2 regions of the Streptomyces sp. NPDC005496 genome follow, and region 2 is predicted to be linked to the other one. Evidence: riboswitches for the same ligand, from Rfam matches in the RefSeq annotation. Region 2 holds a riboswitch; the other holds the start of a gene.
What was found. A riboswitch is a leader RNA that binds a small molecule or an ion and turns the genes downstream of it on or off. The one in region 2 is predicted to bind cyclic di-AMP.
Positions count from the first base shown of each region.

Region 1: another riboswitch for cyclic di-AMP. It lies ahead of ACFYQQ_RS12145 (NlpC/P60 family protein); the one in region 2 lies ahead of ACFYQQ_RS34815 (LysM peptidoglycan-binding domain-containing protein).

Region 1 covers NZ_JBIAJQ010000003.1:780,398-787,922, forward strand. Annotated here, with positions in the region: gene ACFYQQ_RS12135 (M23 family metallopeptidase) at 9-1,604, shown strand; gene pcrA (DNA helicase PcrA) at 1,704-4,187, opposite strand; cyclic di-AMP (ydaO/yuaA leader) riboswitch at 4,676-4,833, shown strand; gene ACFYQQ_RS12145 (NlpC/P60 family protein) at 4,841-5,998, shown strand; gene ACFYQQ_RS12150 (hypothetical protein) at 6,186-6,539, opposite strand; gene ACFYQQ_RS12155 (NlpC/P60 family protein) at 7,084-7,525, shown strand, end outside.
Region 2 covers NZ_JBIAJQ010000014.1:127,853-135,377, forward strand. Annotated here, with positions in the region: gene ACFYQQ_RS34810 (CocE/NonD family hydrolase) at 212-2,236, shown strand; cyclic di-AMP (ydaO/yuaA leader) riboswitch at 2,798-2,957, shown strand; gene ACFYQQ_RS34815 (LysM peptidoglycan-binding domain-containing protein) at 2,965-3,699, shown strand; gene ACFYQQ_RS34820 (HAD family hydrolase) at 3,693-4,568, opposite strand; gene fahA (fumarylacetoacetase) at 4,844-6,076, shown strand; gene ACFYQQ_RS34830 (GntR family transcriptional regulator) at 6,388-7,167, shown strand; gene ACFYQQ_RS34835 (ferredoxin family protein) at 7,264-7,491, shown strand.

The DNA.
Region 1 (7,525 bases), on a different contig from region 2:
AGAAGTTGGTGAACGACCGTCACCCGTCGGGGACCGTTAACCCCCCGGCTTCGGCTCCCGATGCCGCTGAGGCGCACTACGCGCCGTACGGCCTGCAAGGAGCCCCGTACGGCGACTTCACCACGCACGACGGGTACCCCGCCACCGGATTTCAATCAGGCGGCGGCAGTTACGAGGCCGCGAGTTTCGCGACCGACCCCCTCTTCGGTGACATGCCGGGTGCCGACGCGAGCGCGTCCACCGGTTCTTACGACGCCACGCAGTGGTCCGGCGACCCCTCCATGAGCACGGGAAGCCACCACATGCCCGGGGCCGGCGACCACGGGACGACTTACGACCCGTACGCCGGGCAGCACCAGGCCGCGTACGACACCGGCGGTTACGAGACGAACGCCTGGGGCACCGACTACCAGCAACTCGCCGGTATCCCGCCGCAGTCGCAGGGCCACGACGGCACCGGACAGTGGGACGCGACCGCCTGGAACCAGGCCGAGCACGTCAACCCGCTGGACCAGGGCGACCAGACGCAGCAGTGGGGCACGCAGGTGCTCGACACGGGTGCGTACGACGCCACGCAGTGGAACTCCGACGGCGGCCAGGACACGTACGAGGCGTACGACCAGGCCGCTTCGCCGTCCGAGACGTACGAACAGCCGGCGGCCCAGCCCTTCGACCAGCTGCCGACGGCCACGTTCGAGCAGGTTTCCTTCGACCAACCCGAGCACGGACAGGCCGAGTTCGACACGGCCGACGACGAGGACGGCCCGGCTACGGGGTCGTTGCTGCTCGACGGTGTCGAGGAACTCGTCGCCGCGCCGGCCGCGGTCGTCCCGGGTGCGCGATCGGCTTCGCGCACCGGAAGCCGATCCCGGCGCCGAGCCCCGGCCAAACGTTCCGCCCTGCTGACGGTGGCCGTTCCCTCGGCGTGCGTGATGGGGGTCGCGGGCATCGCCGCCGCCTCCGTCGTGAGCGTGAGCGCGGACGACAACGGCACGGAGACGACGGCCGCGGCGCCGGAGAAGGCATCCGTGAAGCCGTCCGCCGCCAACAACAAGCTGGACACCCAGCTCGCCAACCTCTCCGCGGACGCCGACGACTTCGCCGACCGCGCCAGCCGGACGCAGGAACGCATCGACCTGAAGGCCGAGCAGGAGGCGGAGAAGAAGAAGGCGGCGGAGGAGGCGGCCCGCAAGGAGCGGCTGCGCCCCAAGTTCGCCCTGCCGGTCGCGCAGAAGGGCCTCAGCGCCTATTACGGGCAGTCCGGCATCAACTGGATGTCCGTGCACACCGGCATCGACTTCCCCGTCTCCTACGGGACGACGGTGATGGCCGCGACCGACGGCACCGTGCGCACGCAGTGGAACAGCGCCTACGGCAACATGGCGATCGTGACCGCCAAGGACGGTACGGAGACGTGGTACTGCCACCTCTCGACGTACAAGGTCGCCTCGGGGACCACCGTGAAGGCCGGCGACCCGATCGCGTTCTCCGGGAACTCCGGCAACTCGACCGGCCCGCACCTGCACTTCGAGGTCCGTCCGGCGGGCGGCTCGGCGATCGACCCGCTGCCGTGGCTCCGCAGCCACGGCATCGACCCGACCTGATCGCCCACTCCGCCCGGGACGGCAACTCGTCTCTGAATCGCGGTCGTTGTCCGGCCCGCCCGTCAACCGCGGGCGAGCCGTGTCCCGTTCAGCCTCGCGTCAGAGCTTCTCGACCGGCGCGTACCGCAGCAGCAGCCGCTTCGGCTTCGGTTCGCCGAAGTCGACCGTCGCCTCCGCGTTGGCGCCCGTGCCCTTCACGCCGACGACCGTGCCGAGGCCGAACTGGTCGTGCGTGACCCGGTCACCGACGGCCAGCGAGACCACCGGCTTCTCGGCGACACCGCGGCGCGTCGCGAAGCCGGACGCGCCCGAGGCCGCGGACCGCGAGCGCGACGAGGAGAGCGACGCCGCCACCCCCGAGACCGGCCCCGAGGACACCGGTCCCATGGAACCCGTGCGCTTCCACTCCAGATGCGCGTCCGGGATCTCCTCCAGGAAGCGCGACGGCGGGTTGTACGACGGCTGGCCCCAGGCGCTGCGCATGGAGGACCGCGTCAGATAAAGCCGCTCCCGCGCGCGGGTGATGCCGACGTACGCCAGGCGCCGCTCCTCCTCCAGCTCCTTGGTCTGGCCGAGTGCGCGCATGTGCGGGAAGACGCCGTCCTCCATGCCCGTGAGGAAGACGACCGGGAATTCGAGGCCCTTGGCGGTGTGCAGGGTCATCAGGGTGATGACGCCGTTGCCGTCCTCCTCGTCGGGGATCTGGTCGGAGTCGGCGACGAGCGCGACCCGCTCCAGGAACTCGGAGAGGCTGCCCGCGGCCTCGCCCTCACCGGCCTCCTGCTCGAACTCCAGGGCGACGGCGGCGAGTTCCTGGAGGTTCTCGATGCGGGTCTCGTCCTGCGGGTCGGTCGAGGCCTGCAACTCGGCCAGGTAGCCGGTGCGTTCGAGGACGGCCTCCAGGACGGTGGCCGGACCGGCGCCGGACTCGACGACCGTCCGCAGGTCCTCCATCAGCGTGTTGAACCGCTTGACTGCGTTCGTCGAGCGGGCCGCCATGCCGTACGCCTCGTCGACGCGGCGCAGCGCCTGCGGGAAGCTGATCTTCTCCCGCTGGGCGAGGGCGTCGATCATGGCTTCCGCCCGGTCGCCGATGCCGCGCTTGGGCACGTTCATGATGCGGCGCAGCGGGACGGAGTCCTCCGGGTTCGACAGCACGCGCAGATACGCGAGGACGTCCCGGACCTCCTTGCGCTCGTAGAACCGGACGCCGCCGACGACCTTGTACGGCAGGCCGACGCGGATGAAGACCTCTTCGAAGACACGGGACTGGGCGTTCGTACGGTAGAAGACGGCGACGTCTCCCGCCTTGGCGTCGCCCGCGTCGGTGAGGCGGTCTATCTCGTCGGCGACGAACTGTGCCTCGTCGTGCTCCGTGTCGGCGACGTAGCCGGTGATGCGTGCGCCGGCGCCGGCGTTGGTCCACAGGTTCTTCGGGCGGCGGCTCTCGTTGCGCTCGATGACGGCGTTGGCGGCGCTCAGGATCGTCTGCGTGGAGCGGTAGTTCTGCTCCAGGAGGATCGTCGTCGCGTCCGGGTAGTCCTCCTCGAACTGGAGGATGTTGCGGATCGTCGCGCCGCGGAAGGCGTAGATCGACTGGTCGGCGTCACCGACGACGCACAGCTCGGCGGGCCCGAGGTCGCCCTCGGCGGGCGGCACGTCCACGGGGTGCTCGGCGGTGCCGACGAGCTCGCGGACGAGGGCGTACTGGGCGTGGTTCGTGTCCTGGTACTCGTCGACCAGCACGTGCCGGAAGCGGCGGTGGTAGTGCTCGGCGACGTCGGGGAAGGCGCGGAGCAGATTGACCGTCGTCATGATCAGGTCGTCGAAGTCGAGGGCGTTGGCCTCGCGCAGCCGCGACTGGTACATGGCGTAGGCCTGGGCGAGGGTCTTCTCGAAGCCGTCGGCGGCCTGGGCGGCGAAGTCCTCCTCGTCGATCAGCTCGTTCTTCAGGTTGCTGATCTTGGCGCTGAAGGACTTCGGCGGGAAGCGCTTCGGGTCGAGGTCCAGGTCGCGGCAGACCAGGGCCATGAGGCGCTTGGAGTCGGCGGCGTCGTAGATCGAGAAGGAGGAGGTGAAGCCGAGCCTCTTCGACTCGCGGCGCAGGATGCGGACGCAGGCGCTGTGGAAGGTCATCACCCACATCGCGTTGGCCCGCGGGCCGACGAGCTGCTCGACGCGCTCCTTCATCTCGCCCGCGGCCTTGTTCGTGAAGGTGATCGCGAGGATCTGGCCGGGGTGCACATGGCGCTCGCCCAGCAGGTACGCGATGCGGTGCGTGAGCACGCGGGTCTTGCCCGATCCGGCGCCTGCCACGATGAGCAGCGGGGAACCGGCGTGCACCACGGCCGCCCGCTGGTTCTCGTTCAGCCCGTCCAGCAGCGCCGCCGGGTCCACCGCGGGGCGCGCGGCGCCGTCGCGGTAGTACGCGTCCCTGCTCGGGGGCGCGTCGAAGCGGCCGCCGAACAGGTCGTCCGGGAGGTGCTCCGGCGTCCCGTCCTCGGGCGGCGGCGGGGGCTCTTCCTCGTGGGCCCCGGAGGGCTTGAGGTCCGCCAGGAAGCTGTCGTCAAAGAGGCTGCTCATCGCCTTCCGAGTCTAGGCCGCCCCACTGACACCCCGCGGCCACCTCGGGAACTCCGCCGCATTCCGGGACCGGCCCGCCGGTCACCGCCGCCCCGCTCCCCTCGTAGGCGCATCGCCCCCGCACCACTCGCCAGGCCCGCCGTCTTCCCGTACCCGGGCCGCCGCTTCGCCCCGTCGGGCAGCGTGCCGCTCCGTCCGGTGCCGCCCCCGCCGCCCGGCCGCTCTCGCCGTCCGGAACCACCCGGTCACCTGGGGTGACGGCCGGACGAGACGCACACCACGTCCGCCGAGGAAGGCGCACATGTCAGGACAATCAGTCGGAAAACGATCCGCGACGGCGGCGCGACCCGGTCCCCGCGAAAAAGGTCACGAAAACGTATCGGGCATATCGAACATCAACCTTCACAGAAGCCACACGCGTTGGCTAGCGTGCCGGTCAGGCCGCCCGACCCAACCGGCGAACGACGCCGGGCCGCGCGGCCTCCGCCGAGTCCGGCGCGCCCACGCGGCAACCGGAGCCGGGGACCCACCGACCTTGGGGTGAATCGGTCCGACCGCCTTGTCGGGCGCGGACCGTAGGGCAACCCTTCCGAACCACCCGCCCGAACCCGACAGCTAACTCGGTAGGCGGATCGTGGAAGGAGTCGCCTCTCTTGGCGTCGCATCGCAAATGGCGTCCTGCGGGAACGCGCGTAGCGGGTGTCCGGGCCCCGGGCCTCGCCACGGCGGCCCTCACGTCCGTGGCCCTGCTCTCGCAGACGGCGAACGCCGCGCCCTCGGCCGAACCCAGGCCGAGTCTCGAGGAAGTCCAGAAGAAGGTGGACGACCTCTACCACCAGGCCGAGACGGCCACCCAGAAGTACAACGCGGCCAAGGAGAAGAGCTCCAAGCAGCGCCAGCGCGTCGACACCCTGCTGGACGACGTGGCCAAGCGCACCGAGAAGCTCAACACGGCGCGCGAGGAGCTGGGTTCGTACGCCGCCGCCCAGTACCGCACCGGGGCCGCAGCCCCCGACACCGCGACCCTCCTGCTGGCGGACGACCCGCAGGACTACTTCGACCAGACCCAGCTCATGGGCCGTCTGACCAGCCGCCAGAAGGTGGCGGTGGACGACTACGTCACCGAGCAGGCGGCGACGGCGAAGAAGCGGGCGGAGGCCTCCGAGAGCCTGGAGAAGCTGACCACCTCGCAGCGGACGCTCAAGTCGACCAAGGCCGAGGTGCAGCGGAAGCTCGCCGACGCCCGCGGACTGCTCTCGAAGCTCACCGCCGAGGAGAAGGCGCGGCTCGCGGCGATCGAGGAGAAGAAGCGCGAGGAGGCCGACCGCAAGGCCGAGGAACTGGCCAGGCAGCAGGCCGCGCAGGAGGAGCGGAGCCGCGAGGAGACCGCCCAGCAGGACCAGGGCGACTCGGACGCCGGCGCGGGCGGCACGGCGGAGGACCCGGCGTACGCCACCACGGCCGACAAGGCCATCGCCTTCGCGCGGGCCCAGGTCGGCAAGCCGTACGTGTGGGGCGCGACCGGCCCGGACTCCTACGACTGCTCCGGTCTCACCCAGGCCGCCTGGAAGGCCGCGGGCGTCTCCCTGCCGCGCACCACCTGGGACCAGGTCGACGCGGGCACCACGGTCCCGCTCTCCGACATCAAGCCCGGTGACCTGGTCTTCTTCTACGACGACATCAGCCACGTCGGCCTGTACATCGGCAACGGCATGATGATCCACGCCCCGAAGCCGGGCGCGTACGTCCGCGAGGAGTCGATCTACTACGACGGCACCTCGTCGATCCACAGCGTGGTGCGCCCCGCGTAGGGGACGCCACCACGCCGGCACCCCCTCGCGTTCGTGTCCGGTACGGCCCCCGGGTCGCACCGGACACGGCCGCCGGGCCTGCCGATGACCATGGGGTCACGCCGGGCGCGGCCGTCGGGCCGGTCGGGGCGGTCGGGCCGGTCGGGCCGGTCGGGCCGGTCGCCCAGGGTTCCCCGGGCGGGCGCCGTCAGGTCCAGAGCACCGCGATGAAGATGTTCGCGACGGTCAGCAGGCCGACCGCGGCGAAGGCGCCCTTGTCGACCTTCTCCTCGTCGCGCTTCACGTAGACGAGCCCGAGGATCACGATCAGCAGGGCCAGCTTCACGCCGAGCTTGACGTTGTCGAGCGAGTTGTCGTCGGCTTGGTTGAGACCGACCAGCACGACTCCGGTGACCAGCATGGTGAGCGCGCCGTGCAGCATCGCGGGGACGAAGCGGGCCGTGCCCTGGCCCATCGCCTTCATCTGGGTGAGGAAGCCGCCGAGGAGCGCGGCGATGCCGATGATGTGCAGGCCGACGAAGAGATGGATGAGTACGTCCATGCGCCGGAGCCTAATCGGGGCCCCGCCGGCCGCCTCCACCAGCCCTCCCTCCGGCTCCGGTAGCCGTCTCCAGCGACCCGCTTCCGGCTCCGGCAGCCGTCCGGCCCCCCGGTCGGTCGCACCCCACGGGACCCACCCGCCGCAGTGTTCACCTCCGTCTCGGCGGTCACGCGACATCTCTCACGACCGCCCAGTGGGCTCATAGCACCAGGGTCTCGGGCCCCGTCGGAAAATCCCCGCTTCGGTCAGCACTCAGCGTCAAGCCGACGCCCACGGACCGGGAGCGCGGTCACATCCGGTCACCCGGCGGACCTCTCCCGCCACTTCCGCACATGGCGTCACCGGCCGCTCACGCTCAGGTTTAGCGTCCTCCCCCAGGTGACCGGCTCTCCACCGCCGCCCGGGCCAGGGGCGGCAACCGGTCGCTTCCGCCGAAAGGTCCGGCGGCGCCCCGCTCCCCCTGTGCGGGCCGTCGCCGGACGCGTCGCCGTGCCCCGCCGGGCGGCCGTGCGGAACGAGTCTTCGCGAAAGGATGTGTGCCCTCGTGGCATCGCACCGCAAGCCCAGACAACGCTCACTCGGCGGTCAGACGGCCCGCACCGCCGCCACCCTCGCCCTCGCGGGCGCGGCGACGGCCACCGCCTTCGAGGGGACGGGACACGCCGAACCGCAGCTCTCCCCGGCGCAGGTCAAGGCCAAGGTCGACAAGCTGTACCAGGAGGCGGAGGTCGCCACCGAGAAGTACAACGGGGCGAAGGAGAAGGCCGACAAGGGGGAGCGGCGGCTCAGGACGCTGCGCGACGAGGCGGCCCGCAGGACGGACCGCCTCAACTCGGCCCGGGACGCGCTGGGTTCGATCGCCACGGCGCAGTACCGCACCGGCGGCCTCGACCCCGCCGTGCAGCTCGCGCTGTCCGAGGACCCCGACCGGTACCTGGACGGGGCCGCCTTCGCCGAACGTGCGGGAAGCCGGCAGGCCGCGGCCG
Region 2 (7,525 bases):
CGGGACCCCGTACCCGCCCCGGGGGGTCCGGTCCCGGCGGCCGTCCGCCGCGGGAGGGCGGACGGGTGCGGCGCGGGACCGGGCGCGTACGGAGTGTCCCGGCGTGTCCGGCACGGACGGCACCGTCTCCGTCACCTGGCCGGGCGCACACGTCCGGCGCACCGCGTGTCCGGCCCGGCCGCCGGGCCGCCTGCCCCCCGGGGCCGGCGCGATGAGCACCCGCATCCGTACGTCGTTCCCCTACCGGACGACGCACGAGGACGTCCTGATCCCGCTGCGGGACGGGACGCGCCTGTACGCGCGCGTGTGGCGCCCGGTCACCGACGAGCCGGTCGCGGCGCTCCTGGAGTACCTCCCGTACCGGCTGACGGACTGGACCGCGCCGCGCGACTGGCAGCGCCACCCCTGGTACGCGGGCCACGGCTACGCCTCGGTCCGGGTGGACGTGCGCGGCCACGGCAACTCCGAGGGGCTGCCGGCGGACGAGCACGCGCGCGTGGAGGCGGACGACGGCGTCGAGGTCGTGAACTGGCTCGCGGCCCAGCCCTGGTGCAGCGGGCGGGTCGGCATGTTCGGGCTGTCCTGGGGCGGCTTCGACGCGCTCCAGGTCGCGGTCCTGGCACCCGAGCCGCTGAAGGCCGTCGTCACGGTCTGCGCGACGGACGACCGCTACGACAACGACCGGCACTACCTGGGCGGTTCCGTGCTGGCCGGCGACATGCCGGCCCGCGCGGCGGCGCTGCTCGCCTTCGCCTGCCGGCCGCCGGACCCCCGGTACGTCGGCCAGGTGATGTGGCGCGACATGTGGGTGCGGCGGCTGGAGGCCGTGGAGCCCTTCGTCCACACCTGGCTGGCGCACCAGACGCGTGACGCGTACTGGCGGCGCGGCAGCGTGCGCGAGGACTACGGCTCGGTGCGGGCCGCGGTGCTGGCGGTCGGCGGCTGGCACGACCCGTACCGGGACACGGTCCTGCGGCTGGTCGAGCACCTCCCGGCCGACCGGGTACGGGGGCTGATCGGGCCCTGGTCGCACCAGTACCCGGACCGGGGGCTGCCGCCGGGCCCCGCGATCGGCTTCCTCCAGGAGACGCTGCGCTGGTGGGACCACTGGCTGCGGCCCGGCTCCGGGGCCGGTGACGCCTCGGGCACCGGTGTGATGTCCGAGCCGCTCCTGCGGGCGTACGTCTGCGACTCGCACGTTCCGGCCACCGTCCACCCGGTGCTGCCCGGCCGCTGGGTGGGTGACGACGCCTGGCCCGCGCCGACGGTGACGCCGGTGACGTACGCGCTGCGGGGCGTGCCCGTGCCGGTGCGCTCCCCGCTGCACACCGGGCTGGACGCCGGCCGCTTCCTGCCCGTCGGGGACGACGGGGACCTCCCGCCGGACCAGCGGGACGAGGACGCGAAGTCGGCGTGCTTCGAGTTCGAGGTGCGGGAGGAGACCTGGGTGCTCGGGCGGCCCCGGGTCCGGCTGCGGCTGACGTCGCCCGTGCCGCGCGGGCAGGTCGTCGCCCGGGTCTGCGACGTGTTCCCGGACGGGGCGTCCACGCTCGTCACCCGGGGCGTGCTCAACCTCGGCGCCCGGGAGGGCACGGACCGGGTGGTGGAGTGGCCGCCGGGCGCCACCGAGGACGTGACGTTCGAGCTGAGCGCCATCGGCTACGCCTTCCCGCCGGGCCACCGCATCCGGCTCGCCGTCTCCTCGGCGTACTGGCCCTGGATCTGGCCGCAGCCGGATTCGGACACCGGTTTCACCCTGCACCCGGAGGGCAGCTCCCTCGAACTGCCGGTGCGCGTACGGGAGTCGGACCCCTCCATCACCTTCGGCGAACCGGAGGAGGCGGAGCCGCTGGGCGCGGTCGTCCCGGCGACCCTGGACGAGCCCCGCCCGGAGCGGCTGGTCGTGCGCGATGTCGCCGCGGGCGTCTGGCGCCTGGAGGTCGACCCGCGCCACGGCGACACCCGGGTGTACCCGGACGGCCTGGAGGTCACGGAGGACGCCCTGGAGACATACACGACCGGCGAGTGGGATCCGCTGTCCGCGCGGACCCGTTCGGACTGGTCGATCCGGCTGCACCGGCCGGACGCCGGGTGGGACGCCCACGTGGAGACGCACTCCGAAGTCAGCTGCGACGCGGGCGAGTTCATCACCTCGAACGAGGTGATCTGCACCGACGGGGACGAGGTCGTCTTCCACCGGACGTGGGAGCGGCGCATCCCGCGCACGGCGGGCTAGCCACACCCGGCGGTTCGGCCCCCGCCGTCCAGGTCAGGGACGCGGCGGGGGCCGGCGCGCGCGCCCGCGCCGCGGTCCGCGCCGGGGGACCCGCCACCGCCCGCCCCGGGTCCGCGTCGCCGCCCGTCCGGGTCCGCGCCACCATCCGTGCCGGGGCCCGCATCGCCGCCCGCCCGGGCACGCGCCACCGTCCGCCCCGGGGTCCGCGCCACGTCCGCCCCGAGGCGCGCGGCGCGCGTCGCGCCCGGGCCGGTGTGACCCGGCGGCGCCTCCCGGTCGCCCGTTAATGCCCGACTTGCCTGCCTTGCTTACGCTTTGACATGTCTTAGTCGCGTGAAATGGGTCACGCCCGAATCGATCTTTCGGCCACCCCGAGTCGACAAGTCTCCCTTTGCTAAAGGCAAGTTGAGTTTCACGTTCCGGTCTAATCGGACTATTTCCACCCTGTTCAGAGGTAGATCAAATGCCTTGGCACGGGAAATCGGGCCTTGTTTCGGACATGTGCTCTCGCATACGTTCACGTCGATCCGAGCGGACCCGCCTAATCCTGCCGCCGCTCGGTGACCCCACCCACCCACGCACGGCAGGAGCGGGGGACCCACGAAAGCGCCGGTCCGGCGACACCCGGAACGGCTTGGGGTCAAGTCGCACGTCATGTGCGGCCGGGCACCTCCCAGCCCGAACCCGACAGCTCACCTCGCAGGCACCGGAGAGGAAAAAAACGCGCCATGGCCGTTCGAGGCAAGCACCGTCGTCCCCGAAACACCGTCCTCACCCGCGGGTTCATCGCCGCGGGAGCGGGCGGAGCCGCACTCGTACTCCCCCTGATCGGCGCCACCGGCGCCCAGGCGGCACAGCCGGCCCAGGCCGCGCAGTCCGTGCCGGCCGCCGTCCCGCAGGTCCAGCTCGTCACCTACAAGGTGGCCTTGGGCGACACCCTGTCCAAGATCGCCCGTGAGCACGCCAAGACCGGCGACTGGAAGAAGCTGTACGACGCCAACCGCGCCGTCATCGGCAGCAACCCGTCGATGATCCGGCCGGGCCTGAAGCTGACGGTGGGCACGAAGACCGTGAAGGGGACGGCGACGACGGCCGCCGCGACGGCCAAGACCGCCGCCGCGCCCGCGACCGCGAAGACGTACACGAACGACCTGGACGGCTGGATCAAGGAAGCCCTGGACATCATGGCCCAGAAGGGCATACCGGGCAGCTACGACGGCATCCACCGCAACATCATCCGGGAGTCCTCGGGCAACCCCCAGGCGATCAACAACTGGGACTCCAACGCCGTGGCCGGCACGCCGTCCAAGGGCCTCCTCCAGGTCATCGACCCGACCTTCGCCGCCTACCACGTGGACGGCACGTCGATGGACCCGTACGACCCGGTCGCGAACATCACCGCCGCCTGCAACTACGCCGCCGACAAGTACGGCTCGATCGACAACGTCTTCGGCGCCTACTGAGCCGGGCCCGGGGCGGCGGCGGCCCCCCGGACCGCGAGGCCCGCTGTTCCCCGGTCCCCAGGGCCGGGGAACAGCCGTTCCAGGACGACCGCGATGCCGTCGTCCTCGTTCGAGAGGGCGATCTCGTCGGCAACCGCCCTGAGTTCGGGGTGGGCGTTGGCCATGGCGACGCCGTGGGCGGCCCAGTCGAACATCGGGATGTCGTTCGGCATGTCCCCGAACGCGATCGTGTCCGACGGCGACAGGCCGAGATGACCGGCGGCGAGCGCGAGGCCCGTCGCCTTGGTCACGCCGTATGGCTGGAGTTCGACGGTGCCCGGACCCGACATGGTGACCGTCGCCAGCGAATCGACCGTCATTCGCGCCACCGACGCCAACTCGTCGTCGGACAGCGAGGGGTGGCGGAGCAGCACCTTGCTGATGGGCCGCGTCCACAGGTCGTCACGGCGCCGCACCCGCACCGCGGGCAGCGTCGGGTGCGGCATCAGATAGCCCGGCTCGATGAGGGTGAGCCCGTCCACCCCGTCCTGGTCCACGGCCGCGTAGACCTCCCCGACCTCGGCCTCGATCTTGCCGAGCGCGGTCTCGGCCAGCTCCCGGTCCAGGGTCACCGACCACAGCAGACGGCCGGTGCCGGCGTCGTACAGCTGCGCGCCCTGACCGCACACCGCGAGCCCCTCGCCGCCGAGTTGCTCCAGCAGCGGGCGCACTCTCGGCGCCGGGCGCCCCGTCACCACCAGATGCCGGCCGCCCGCCCCGGCCACCCGCGCCAGCGCGGCCCGCGTCCTCCCGGAGAGGGTGTCGTCGCCGCGCAGCAGCGTTCCGTCCAGGTCAGTGGCGATGAGTGAATATGCAGTCGGAGCGGCCATGATCCGAAGAATACGGACCCGCCGCCCCAACGGCCCGGCGTGAACCGGACGACGTCCGGTATCCCGACAGCAACGCCCTTCACCGGTACGGGGATCGACGGGGACCACAGGACACCGGTACGGCCTGAACGGACATTGCGCACTCTTCAGGCACGGTGAGCCGAGCGCCACGGGACCTGTCTCCGGTCGTCTCTCCCACGTAACGTGTGCCGCGACCACATGGAACGCGTGGAACACATGGATCACAGGCGAGCACGAAAGCGAGGCAGCACCCGATGCCCCCCTTCGATGTCCCCGAGGGCGACCCCTTCGGTCCGCACAACCTTCCGTACGGCGTGTTCTCCCCGGCGGGTTCCGGCGACCCGGCGGCTCCCGGCGCGCGGCGGGTGGGGGTCCGGCTCGGGGACCGCGTGCTCGACGCGGGCGCCGCGGCGCGGGCCCTCGGCTCCCCCTACGAGGCCCTGCTCGCGCAGCCGAGCCTGAACCCCCTGCTGGCGGCGGGCCCCACGGCCTGGTCCGACGTACGGCGCGCCCTCACCGCGTGGGTGACGGTCCCGGCCCACCGGGAGACGATCGAGCCCCTGCTGCACCCGCTCTCCGAGGTGACCCTGCACCTGCCGTTCGAGGTCGCGGACTACGTCGACTTCTACGCCTCCGAGAACCACGCCCGCAACGTCGGGCAGATCTTCCGCCCGGACGCCGAGGACTCCCTCACGCCCAACTGGAAGCACCTGCCGATCGGTTACCACGGCCGGTCCGGCACCGTCGTGGTGTCGGGGACCGACGTGATCCGGCCGTCGGGCCAGCGCAAGGCCCCCGCGGACGCGGCCCCGGTGTTCGGCCCGTCGGTGCGCCTGGACATCGAGGCGGAGGTCGGCTTCGTCGTCGGCGCCCCCTCCGCGCCGGGCGCCCCGGTCCCCCTGTCGGCCTTCCGCGACCACGTGTTCGGCCTCTGCCTCCTCAACGACTGGTCGGCGCGCGACATCCAGGCCTGGGAGTACGTCCCGCTCGGGCCCTTCCTCGGCAAGTCCTTCGCCACCTCGGTGTCGGCCTGGATCACCCCGCTCGACGCGCTGGAGGACGCCCGGGTCGCGCCGCCCGCGCGCACCCACCCGCTGCTGCCCTACCTGGACGACTCCGCCGAGGACCCCGGCGGCTACGACCTGCGGATCTCCGTGGCCATCAACGGCCACACGGTGTCCGAGCCGCCCTTCTCCACCATGTACTGGACCGCGGCACAGCAGTTGACGCACATGACGGTCAACGGGGCGTCCCTGCGGACCGGCGACCTGTACGGGTCGGGGACGGTCAGCGGTCCCACCGAGGGTGAACGCGGTTCCCTGCTGGAGCTCACCTGGAACGGCCGCGACGCCCTCGAACTCCCCGACGGCAAGCGGACGTTCCTGGAGGACGGCGACGAGGTCACCCTCACGGCCTGGGCCCCCGGTCCGGGCGGCACCCGGGTCGGACTGGGCGAGGTGACCGGCAGGATCGTCCCGAGGGGCTGACCACCGCCGGGCCGCGGCGGTGACGCACACACGCGAACCGCTGCGCGCTCCACCGGCGCCGGGACGGAGGGTGACGGCGACGGTGACGGTGACGGGGGCGGCGGTGCACCCGGCGACGGCGCGGACCGGGCGGGGCCTGCGGGGTGGCACCGGCGGTGGCTGTGCCGGTGGCGCCGGCAGTGGCCGTGCCGGTGGCAGATCTTGCCCGGTGGATGAAAGAACCGCAGGTCAGACCGGTCCCGCTCCATGGCGCAGGTGGCGCAACACTGCGGCAACACCACGGCCCGCACCCCGTGGGTATGGTCCCTCGCATGCCCACCGAACGTATCCGAGAGCACGCCGGAGCAGGCGCGACCACCGTCGCCGCCCGCCGGCGGCGGCTGCGTGCGGACCGGGCGAGGCAGCTCGCCGACCTGCTGCGCCATCAGGTGCTGGCCGGCGGCTTCCCGGACGGCACGCTCCCGCACGAGGCGGCGATCGGTGACGACTACCGCGCCTCCCGCAACACCGTCCGCCAGGCCCTGGACCTGCTGCGCGCCGAGGGCCTGGTCACCCGGGTGCCCGGCGTCGGCACGGTCGTCGCCGCCCAGAAGTACGCGCACGGACTCGACCGGCTGATGGGACTCGCGGAGACCCTGCGCGAACACGGCCAGGTCAGCAACGAGGTGCGGACCGCCGGCCCGGTCGCCGCACCGGCCCCGGTCGCCGAACGCCTGGGCGTGCCGTCCGGCTCCGACGTCCTCTACATCGAGCGCCTGCGCCGCCTGGACGGTCTGCCCCTCTCCCTCGACCTCACCTACATCCCCCTCGACATCGGCACCGCCCTGCTCGGCGCCGACCTGGAGAACACGGACGTCTTCCGGCTCCTGGAGTCGATCACCGGCCGGCCGCTCGGGCACGCCGAGATCACCCTGGAGGCCGTGAACGCGGACGCGCACTCCGCGGCCGTACTGGAGGCACCGCGCGGCACGGCCGTGCTGATGCTGGAACGCCTCACCCATCTCTGTGACGGCCGCCCCGTCGACCTGGAGTTCATCCGCTTCCGCGGCGACCGCATCACCATGAGCGGTCAGTTGCGCCGCCTGCTGTAGTCCCGCCCGCCGCGGGCGGCCCCGCCGCGGCGCCCCCGCTCCGGTGCCGCGCCGTCCCGCGGCCACCTTCCCGCGTACCGATTCCTGGAGACAGCCATGCCTTTGGCGCCCCAGCGGGCCGACGTGCCCGTGACCATCGACGAGTCGAAGTGCATCGACGGCTGCACCCTCTGCGTCGACATGTGCCCGCTGGACTCCCTCGCCATCGACGAGAGCAACGGCAAGGCGTACATGCACGTCGACGAGTGCTGGTACTGCGGCCCGTGCGCGGCCCGCTGCCCCACCGGCGCCGTCACGGTCAACATGCCCTACCTGCTCCGCTGACCCCTCGAACCGCACCGGTGGAAGGCCCCGACTC